Regions from separate parts of the Marinagarivorans sp. genome, predicted to be linked through region 2. Evidence: predicted binding sites of a transcription regulator. Region 2 holds the regulator's gene; the other holds the start of a gene.
What was found. Region 2 encodes sigma-54, which starts transcription at its own class of promoters, with help from an activator protein. Its sites were predicted from a motif close to TGGCACANNNNTTGCNNT; they were not measured.
Positions count from the first base shown of each region.

Region 1: flhA (flagellar biosynthesis protein FlhA) is a predicted target of sigma-54. The motif match lies at 2,931-2,948, and genes of this name have one in related genera.

Region 1 is NZ_CEXWTU010000012.1:40,156-45,101, reverse strand. It holds gene rfbD (dTDP-4-dehydrorhamnose reductase) at 1-291, shown strand, start outside; gene rfbB (dTDP-glucose 4,6-dehydratase) at 379-1,476, shown strand; gene AC3A8L_RS03015 (nucleotide sugar dehydrogenase) at 1,516-2,688, shown strand; gene flhA (flagellar biosynthesis protein FlhA) at 2,995-4,946, shown strand, end outside.
Region 2 is NZ_CEXWTU010000005.1:10,705-15,650, forward strand. It holds gene lptA (lipopolysaccharide transport periplasmic protein LptA) at 1-575, shown strand, start outside; gene lptB (LPS export ABC transporter ATP-binding protein) at 562-1,287, shown strand; gene AC3A8L_RS01295 (RNA polymerase factor sigma-54) at 1,458-2,990, shown strand; gene AC3A8L_RS01300 (PTS sugar transporter subunit IIA) at 3,026-3,487, shown strand; gene rapZ (RNase adapter RapZ) at 3,628-4,518, shown strand; gene AC3A8L_RS01310 (HPr family phosphocarrier protein) at 4,518-4,787, shown strand; gene mgtE (magnesium transporter) at 4,896-4,946, shown strand, end outside.

The DNA of each region.
Region 1 (4,946 bases), on a different contig from region 2:
CTTGTGGCGGCGAACACTGATGTGAAGGGCACTTTCCATTGGACCGATGCCGGCGCTGCCTCCTGGTATGATTTTGCTGTTGCAATACAAGAGCTAGCGCTAGAAAAAGGTTTACTCAGTAAGGAAATTCCCATCAAGGCCATTTCTACCGCGAGTTATCCTACGCCGGCTAAACGACCGGGTTATTCTGTTTTAGATAAAACGACGGCAGAAAACGCAGTGGGCATGGCTACGCTTCATTGGCGGAAACAACTCTGTAATATGCTGGATGACTTGAAAGCGGTAAGTTAATCGGTTCTTTATTGTGGAATCTAAAACGGCTTTTGCGCATTGTGTGGCAACGAAATTTATTGATAAAAGTAACGAGACTGATCAAAGATGAAGACATTATTAGTGACCGGTGGTGCCGGGTTTATAGGTGCTAACTTTGTGCACTACTGGGTAGAGCTGTATCCAAACGATAAAGTGATTGTGATCGACGCGCTCACTTATGCTGGCAATATGGCGAATTTAGAGCCGGTAAAAGACCACGGAAACTTTAGTTTTGTACACGGTGATATTTGCGATACGGCCTTGGTTGAAAAAATATTACGAGACCATCAAGTAGACACACTTGTTCATTTTGCAGCAGAATCCCATGTGGATCGCTCTATTACCGGGCCGGATGCGTTTATCGAAACGAATATTTTAGGCACTTATAGCTTATTAAAAGCGGCTAAAATTGTTTGGTTGGATGGCGAACATGTTTTACCGCACCGTTTTCATCACGTTTCCACTGATGAGGTTTATGGCACTTTGTCGGCGACAGACCCTGCATTTACCGAAGAAACGGCTTATGCGCCTAACTCGCCTTATTCTGCCAGTAAGGCTGCTTCAGACCATTTAGTGCGTGCTTATCACCACACTTACGGTTTAGAAGTAACGACTAGTAATTGTTCTAACAACTACGGTCCTTATCATTTCCCAGAAAAATTGATTCCGTTAGTGATTACGCATATTTTGCACGACGAAGCCTTGCCCATTTATGGTGATGGCCAGCAAATTCGTGACTGGCTATATGTGAGTGATCATGCCTATGGTATTGATTTAGTCTTGAATAAAGGCCGCATTGGTGAAAACTATAATATTGGCGGTAACAACGAGTGGGCCAACATTGACATTGTTAAAACCATTTGCGGTTTAATGGACAAAGAATTTGCGAAAAATAGTGGCCTTGCAAATCAGTTCCCTAAGGCGACTGCGGCATTAAGCGGTAGTAGTGAATCGCTCATTACCTATGTTAAAGACCGCCCAGGCCATGATCGCCGTTACGCGATTGACGCCACTAAAACCAATGACGAATTGGGCTATGTCCCTAAAGAGTCTTTCGAAACGGGCATCGCAAAAACGGTACAATGGTATTTGAATAACGAATCTTGGTGGCGTGCCGTAATGGATGGTAGCTATAAAGATTGGATTGAAAACCAATACAACTAGTTTCTCGCTCTGGCGACAAGTGACAAGTGACAAGTGATTATGAAAATAGCAGTAGCAGGAACAGGGTACGTTGGACTTTCAAACGCAGTATTGATATCGCAAAACCATGAAGTGGTTGCTATTGATATTATTGAAGAAAAAGTTGCGATGCTGAATGATCGGAAATCGCCGATCGAAGATAAAGAGCTGCACGAATACCTTGCCGATAAAGCGCTAAACTTACGTGCGACCACGAATAAAAGAGATGCCTACGAAGGTGCTTCTTTCGTGATTATCGCCACGCCAACTGATTACGACGCAGAAACTAACTACTTTAGTACTGGCTCGGTAGAGGCAGTTATTAAAGATGTTATGGCCGTTAATCCTAGTGCCGTTATGGTGATTAAATCGACGATTCCTGTGGGCTTTACGCAGCGTATTAAAGCCCAGTTAGGTACCGATAATATTATCTTTTCACCTGAGTTTTTGCGAGAAGGCAAGGCGCTTTACGATAACTTACACCCTTCACGTATTGTGGTGGGCGAGCAGTCGGAGCGGGCACAAACCTTCGCTAATTTGTTAGTGGAGGGCGCGGTTAAAGATGCGGCTGATATCCCTGTGTTATTTACTGACTCAACCGAAGCCGAAGCCATTAAATTATTTGCCAACACCTACTTGGCGATGCGGGTTGCTTACTTTAACGAGCTAGACACCTATGCCGAAACACATGGTTTGAATAGCCGGCAAATTATTGAAGGTATTGGTTTAGACCCGCGTATTGGCAGCCACTACAACAATCCGTCTTTTGGTTATGGTGGTTACTGTTTACCTAAAGATACCCGCCAGTTGTTGGCAAACTACAATGAAGTGCCAAACAACATTATTCGCGCGATTGTTGATTCAAATACCACCCGTAAAGACTTTGTTGCCGATGCCATTGTGCGAAAAAATCCAAAGCGCGTGGGCATCTACCGTTTGATTATGAAAGCCGGGTCAGATAATTTCCGGGCTTCGTCTATTCAGGGGGTCATGAAGCGTATCAAAGCCAAAGGCATTGAAGTCGTTATCTACGAGCCAGTTTTGACTGAGTCCGAATTTTTTCATTCTAAAGTGATGACTGACCTCGACGAGTTCAAAGCGAGCTGCGATGTGATTGTGGCAAACCGTATGGTTGATGACATTCGCGATGTGGCGGATAAGGTTTACACCCGCGATTTGTTTGGTAGTGACTAAGGGCCGTGCATGAAATAACTTCCCGCTTTTGAATTCCTGTGTGCATGCTTGCCTTCGTTAAAAATATTTGCAATAGCCGGCTATTACGCCATATTTTTGCCTCGCCAAGCAAGCACCCATAAACCCAAATTCCAGCAACTTATTTCGTGCACGCCCCTAACTACCACCTGACTCGATTTCGCTTGTTTTAACACCATCATAAAAGCCCGTATCACCTTGAGTGATGCGGGCTTTTTTCATTTCGGAACACATCTTGCGATAGTCCAAACATAACGTTTTTTTTCGTCAAAGTTTGGGCGGTTTTTGATGTCGATTTCTCTGTTTCAACACCTGCGGCAAGTACCGCGAACCATGACACGCGACAAAGCGGTTCGCGGCGCTAGAGCAATGTGGCACGGTAATTTATCCGTGCCAATCCTACTGCTCATGCTGCTTGGCATGATGACAATGCCACTGCCTCCATTCTTACTGGATGCTTTTTTCTCGTTCAATATAGCGCTCTCCATCGTTGTTCTGCTGGTCAGCGTTTATACCCTCAAACCTACAGACTTTGCCATTTTCCCGACGATTCTTTTAGTCGCGACATTGTTACGTTTAGCGTTGAATGTGGCGTCTACACGTGTTGTCTTGCTAGAAGGGCACAACGGTGGCGATGCGGCGGGTAAGGTGATTCAAGCGTTTGGTGAAGTGGTAATAGGCGGTAACTTCGCGGTGGGTTTAGTGGTGTTTATTATTCTAGTCATCATTAACTTTGTTGTGGTTACCAAGGGTGCAGGGCGTATCTCTGAGGTGAGCGCACGTTTCACCTTGGATGCAATGCCTGGCAAACAAATGGCGATTGATGCTGATTTGAATGCGGGCTTAATCGACCAAGACGAAGCGCGTATTCGCCGCGCAGAAGTGTCGCAAGAAGCCGATTTTTACGGCTCTATGGATGGTGCCAGTAAGTTTGTACGCGGAGATTCCGTTGCCGGTATTTTAATTCTCATTATCAATATTATTGGCGGTTTGATCGTCGGTATGGCTCAGCATTCGCTGGAATTTTCGGACGCCTTGGAAAAATATGTGTTGCTAACCATTGGCGATGGTCTGGTCGCGCAAGTGCCTTCACTGCTGCTCTCCACAGCGGCTGCCATTATGGTAACGCGGGTGAATAGCTCCGAAGACCTGGGGAATCAGGTGACGGGGCAAATGTTTGCTTCACCCAAAGCATTGGGTGTTGCGGCAATGATTTTGGCCATCATGGGCTCTATTCCCGGTATGCCGCACGTAGCATTTTTAGGTTTGGCGGCTATCTGTGGCTCGCTCGCTTATTACATTCACTTTAAGCGTGATGTGGCAGAGATGGTGGTTGATGAGGCTGATGATCGCGGCTTGGGCGCAAGAACAATTAATGGCGAGCCTGCACCCATGATGCCAAATAGCGGCGGCGCTAATACTCCCGCGCTAGAGCACAACCCTGCAACCGAAGAACCTGTTGAGGTGAGCTGGGATGATGTTAAACCCGTGGATATTCTGGGTTTAGAAGTGGGCTACCGTTTGATTCCCTTGGTGGATAAAAACCAACGTGGTGAATTGTTGGGTCGTATAAAGGGGGTGCGTAAAAAGCTCTCTCAAGATGTTGGCTTTTTGATACCGCCTGTTCATATCCGAGACAACCTCGACCTGTTACCTAATGCTTACCGCATTACCTTAATGGGGGTTGAAGTGGGTGGCGGAGAAGTATTTGCTGACAAGTTTATGGCGATTAATCCCGGCGAAGTCTTTGGCCCGTTGAATGGCTCTGCGGCTAAAGACCCGGCTTTTGGCTTGGATGCGATATGGATTGACGATAACCAAAAAGATCAGGCTCAAACCTTAGGCTATACCGTGGTAGATACTTCCACCGTGGTTGCAACCCACTTAAATCAACTGGTGCAAAAGCATACCCACGAGCTCATGGGCCATGAAGATGTGCAAAAGTGGTTAGATTTATTGGCAGAGCAATCGCCCAAATTGGTAGAGGAGTTAGTGCCTAACACGCTCTCCGTTAACCAGTTACTTAAGGTTCTTCAGAATTTATTGCGTGAGCAGGTCAGTATTCGCGATAAGCGCTCAATTGTAGAAGCCTTAGCGGCCCATGGTGATAAAAATGGTGATGTGGCGGCTTTAACAAGCCATGCCCGCGTCGCACTCTGTCGGCAAATTGTTCAAAGTATTATCGGTAACGAGCCAACTTTAAACGTTATTACCTTAGATGCATCACTGGAACACTTGTT
Region 2 (4,946 bases):
GTGATCGCAGCCAACCGATCACCATCGACGCCGATAGCGCAGAACGTGATGAGATAGCCGGCACCACAACCTACTCCGGAAAAGTAGAAATGGCGCAAGGCTCCATGCGCATCAACGCCGACGAAATTGTTATCTATAACACCAAAGACAAAGTCACGAAAATAATTGCAAAAGGTAAGCCTGCGGCCTATCAACAACAGCCCAGCGATAAAGCCGGCAAAGTCGTTGCTAAAGCCAACATCCTCGAATACCGCATCGATCAAGAAACGCTGCGTTTACTCGAAGGTGCATCACTTCAACAAGAAGGCACCAGCTTGTCCGGCACAACAATTGAGTACGATGTGCGAAAATCCGTTGTTAAAGCCGACAGCAACAACAAAGAGAGTGGCCGCGTACGCATGGTAATTCCTCCTAAGGCATTGCGCAGCGAAGTACCCGACAGCCCCTCAAAAGAAGAAGGCTCTCCAGATGACACATTCAGCACAGAGCCTGCACAAGTCGATAGTAATATAGACGTACCAACAACGCCCGAAGATCAAACCGCAGTAACAGGAATTGACAATGGCCACTCTTGAGGCAAAAAACCTCGCCAAAAGCTACGGTGCGCGGAAAATTGTTTTAGACGTATCCATGAGTGTAAACACCCATCAAATTGTGGGATTACTCGGGCCTAATGGCGCCGGTAAAACAACATGCTTTTACATGATTGCCGGTATAGTCCGCGCTGACCATGGGCAAGTTTTTATCGATGGGAAAGATGTCAGTCGTAAACCCATGCACGAACGCGCAAGACTCGGGCTGGGCTACCTCCCCCAAGAGGCCTCTGTCTTCAGGAAGTTAACCGTTACAGAGAACCTGCTGGCCATCTTAGAAACCCGCAAAGACCTCAAACGCAAAGACCGCATTAGCGAAGCCAATAAGCTTTTACAAGAATTTCATATCGAGCACATCAAAGATAGTCTGGGCATGGCCTTATCCGGCGGTGAGCGCCGCCGGGTTGAAATTGCCCGCTCCTTAGCAGCTGATCCCAAATTCATCCTGCTTGATGAACCTTTCGCCGGCGTAGACCCCATTTCAGTTTCCGACATTAAACAGATTGTGTCGCACCTCCGTGATCGCGGTATAGGCGTGCTGATTACCGACCACAATGTGCGCGAAACCCTGGATATTTGCGAACAGGCCTACATTGTGGGCGAAGGCCACATTATTGCTTCAGGGTCGCCAAACACCGTATTAGAAAACGAGAAAGTTAAAGAAGTCTACCTTGGGCAAGACTTCAAGCTCTAACTTACGATCTATTAGACGATTTGAGCGCTAGCACGCAACCGTTAGATTTTTTAGATATGGCCTGAAGTTTGCTTTTACTGGTCATTGCAGTACATCGCTGGGATGACTACAATCACATTAAGACGCTCTCAATGTGTGCAGCGCAAAAAACTTGATGGATTTACTCTTCGATGAAGCAATCTTTGCAACTCAAACTCGGCACTCAGCTGACCATGACGCCTCAGCTGCAACAGGCGATACGTCTATTGCAACTTTCGACACTCGATCTGCAAAACGAAATTCAAGAAGCCCTTGAAAACAACCCGATGTTGGAAGTCACAGAAGACAGTGGCGCCAGTGAGGGAAGTAAAGGGGTCGATGGCGAGCAGGCAAGTAATGCCCAGTCAGAATTACCCGCAGACGTTGAAACTCCCATAAAAGCCGCTGAAGTAAGCCCCGAGAACACCAACGAGGCCAACGAGGCAACAGCCAGCGATGACTGGAGCGAAAACATCCCTACCGACTTAGCCGTAGATACCAGCTGGGATGACCTCTACCAAAGTGGCCCCAGTGGTAGCGGGTTATCCCGTCCCGAAAATGAAGATTTCGACTACGACTCGCGCAATGCCAGCGCCGAAACCCTACAAGATCACTTAATGTGGCAACTTAATCTCACCCCCATGAGCGATACCGATCGTGAAATCGCCACGGCGGTTATTGATGCCGTAGAGCCTTCAGGCATGTTAAGCCAAACGATGGACGATATTTTTGAAGGTATGCAAAAAATATTTCCGGATCTAGAGGAAGACGAAGTCGCCGCCGTGCTTCGCCGCGTTCAACAGTTCGACCCGCCGGGCGTTGCCAGCCGAAATATCAGCGAGTGCCTGTATTTACAATTGCTGCAGTTGCCTGAATCGACGCCTGGTTTTGCTACGGCTAAAGCTTTAGTCGCCGACTACCTTCCGCTACTCGGCAGTCGCGACTTCAAACAATTAATGCGCAAGCTCAAGGTCAAAGAACCCGAGCTTCAATCCGCCATTGCGCTGATTCAAAGCCTAAACCCAAAGCCCGGCGACTTCATCAACGACTCCAGTACAGAATATGTTGTACCGGATGTGTTTGTCAGCAAAGTTAAGAATCGCTGGCAAGTTCAGCTTAACCCCGACATTGCACCCAAATTAAAAATTAATTCGGATTACGCATCCTTAGTAAAACGTGCCGACAGCAGCACTGACAACACCTATTTAAAAGATAACTTGCAAGAAGCTCGCTGGTTTCTAAAAAGCCTACAAAGCCGTAATGAGACACTCTTAAAAGTTGCGACGTGCATTGTCGAACGTCAGCAAGGGTTTCTGGAACATGGCGCTGAAGGCATGAAGCCCATGGTTTTACACGATGTCGCTGAAATGGTAGAAATGCACGAATCCACTATTTCTCGCGTCACCACCCAAAAATACATGCACACCCCACAGGGTATTTTTGAGCTGAAATACTTTTTCTCAAGCCATGTAGCAACAGAATCTGGTGGTGAATGCTCTTCCACGGCTATTCGCGCCATCATCAAAAAATTGATTGCCGCGGAAAACACAAGAAAACCCCTTAGCGACTCTAAAATTACAGAATTACTGGCCGATCAAGGCATCATGGTTGCTCGCCGGACGATTGCAAAATACCGCGAGTCATTACAAATTCCACCCTCGAATGAGCGCAAGCAACTAGTATAATAGTTGGCTTTTAATACGATAAGGCTGAGTTACCTATGCCACTAGAAAAAATGCTATCGGCTAACCGCGTATTATGCGGCACCGAATGCACCAGTAAGAAGCGCGCACTTGAAACGCTGGCCGATTTAATCACCAGTAGCGTACCTTCACTAAACGCCAATGATTTATTTCAGCAATTGATAACCCGAGAAAGACTCGGCTCAACAGGTATTGGTGAAGGTATTGCCATCCCTCACTGCCGATTTGCAACAGGGGGCGTTTCCGTTTGCGCAGTAATGACACTGCAAAACCCTATTGATTTTGATTCAATAGACAACACACCTGTCGACTTAATATTTGCAATGCTCGTTCCTGAAGATGCTGACAATGATCATTTACAAAATTTAGCCGCATTAGCAGAGGCACTACAAGGCAAAGGTTACGCTGAAGCCTTACGTAAAGCAGACAGCAACAATGCACTTTTCACAGCTGCGCTTGTGCCATTTAAAGAAAGTTAAGGCCAAAAGAAAACCCGTTGCAATACGACGTTTGCAATATAACGGTCGTAATAAAACCCTACACTGCAGACTCACAATACAATAATTCAGAACTGCAGTATCAACATTCATTTTTAGCGTCTTTACATTAGGAGATTACCATGCAATTTGTTGTTGTTAGCGGGCGTTCGGGCTCAGGCAAATCAACAGCGCTGCAGTTACTCGAAGACTGCGGCTACACCTGCATTGATAATCTCCCCGTCAGCTTACTTCCCGCACTGATCACGCAAATGAAAAACGCCGATAGCGGAAAATTACTTTTAGCTGTTGGGATTGATGCCCGCAATATTGGCGGAGACTTAAGCCGATACCCCAGTATTATCGAAGCCTGCCAACTCGAAGCCTCACAGTTCACAACCATATTTTTAGACGCCAGTAATACAATTTTACTCAAACGCTTTAGCGAAACACGCCGTAAACACCCATTATCCAATGACAAAACCGGCTTACAGCAAGCGATTAATAGTGAACGCGCCATTTTAGAGCCCGTTGCTGCATTAGCCGATATCACACTCGATACCAGCACCCTAACCCTGCACGAACTACGCAGCGTTATTCGCAAGAAAGTGGTCGGCGAAGATAGCAAAAGTGCCGCCCTGAGCTTTGAATCGTTTGGCTTTAAGTACGGCATGCCCGTAGACGCCGACTTTGTTTTTGATGTGCGCTGCCTACCGAACCCCTTTTGGAAACCCGAGCTGCGCGGTTTCACCGGGCTAGATGAACCCGTACAAACGTTCCTTGCCGAGCAACCTGAAGTCATGGCGATGGCCGACGACATTGCAGCCTTTTTATCCAAGTGGCTACCCTCCTTCCAGGCCAATAACCGCAGCTACCTCACTGTGGCCATCGGCTGTACAGGCGGTATGCACCGCTCTGTTTTTTTGACTGAGCACCTCACCAATGTGTTTAAAAACACCTATGGTAATGTACAGGTTCGCCACCGCCAACTAACCGGGCAAGCCCAACCCATTGCGCACTTGGTGGCCAAATAATGAGCGAACAAACAACAACTATCTGTAATAAATTAGGCCTGCACGCAAGGGCCGCCAGCAAACTCGCCAATACAGCCAATCAATTTGGCAGCAAAGTCACCGTCAGCTGTAACGGCAAAGCCATTGACGCCAAAAGCATTATGTCGCTAATGTTATTAGCCGCCTGCAAAGGCACAGAGATTACTGTAGCGGCTGATGGCAATGATGCCGACACAGCCGTAAACTCGGTTGTAGCACTAATTAACAACCGTTTTGACGAGGATGAATAACCCAAAAAAGCATTTAAGAAACGAGGATTAAAAAGAGCGTCGCCAATAAAGGCATCGCCTGCCAGTCTACTTTTGCGTAGCCATGCCGTGACCATCGAGCTGTAGTCAATGCCTAAGAGCAATAGCCATTCAAGTACCGAAAAACATTTCGGCCATATT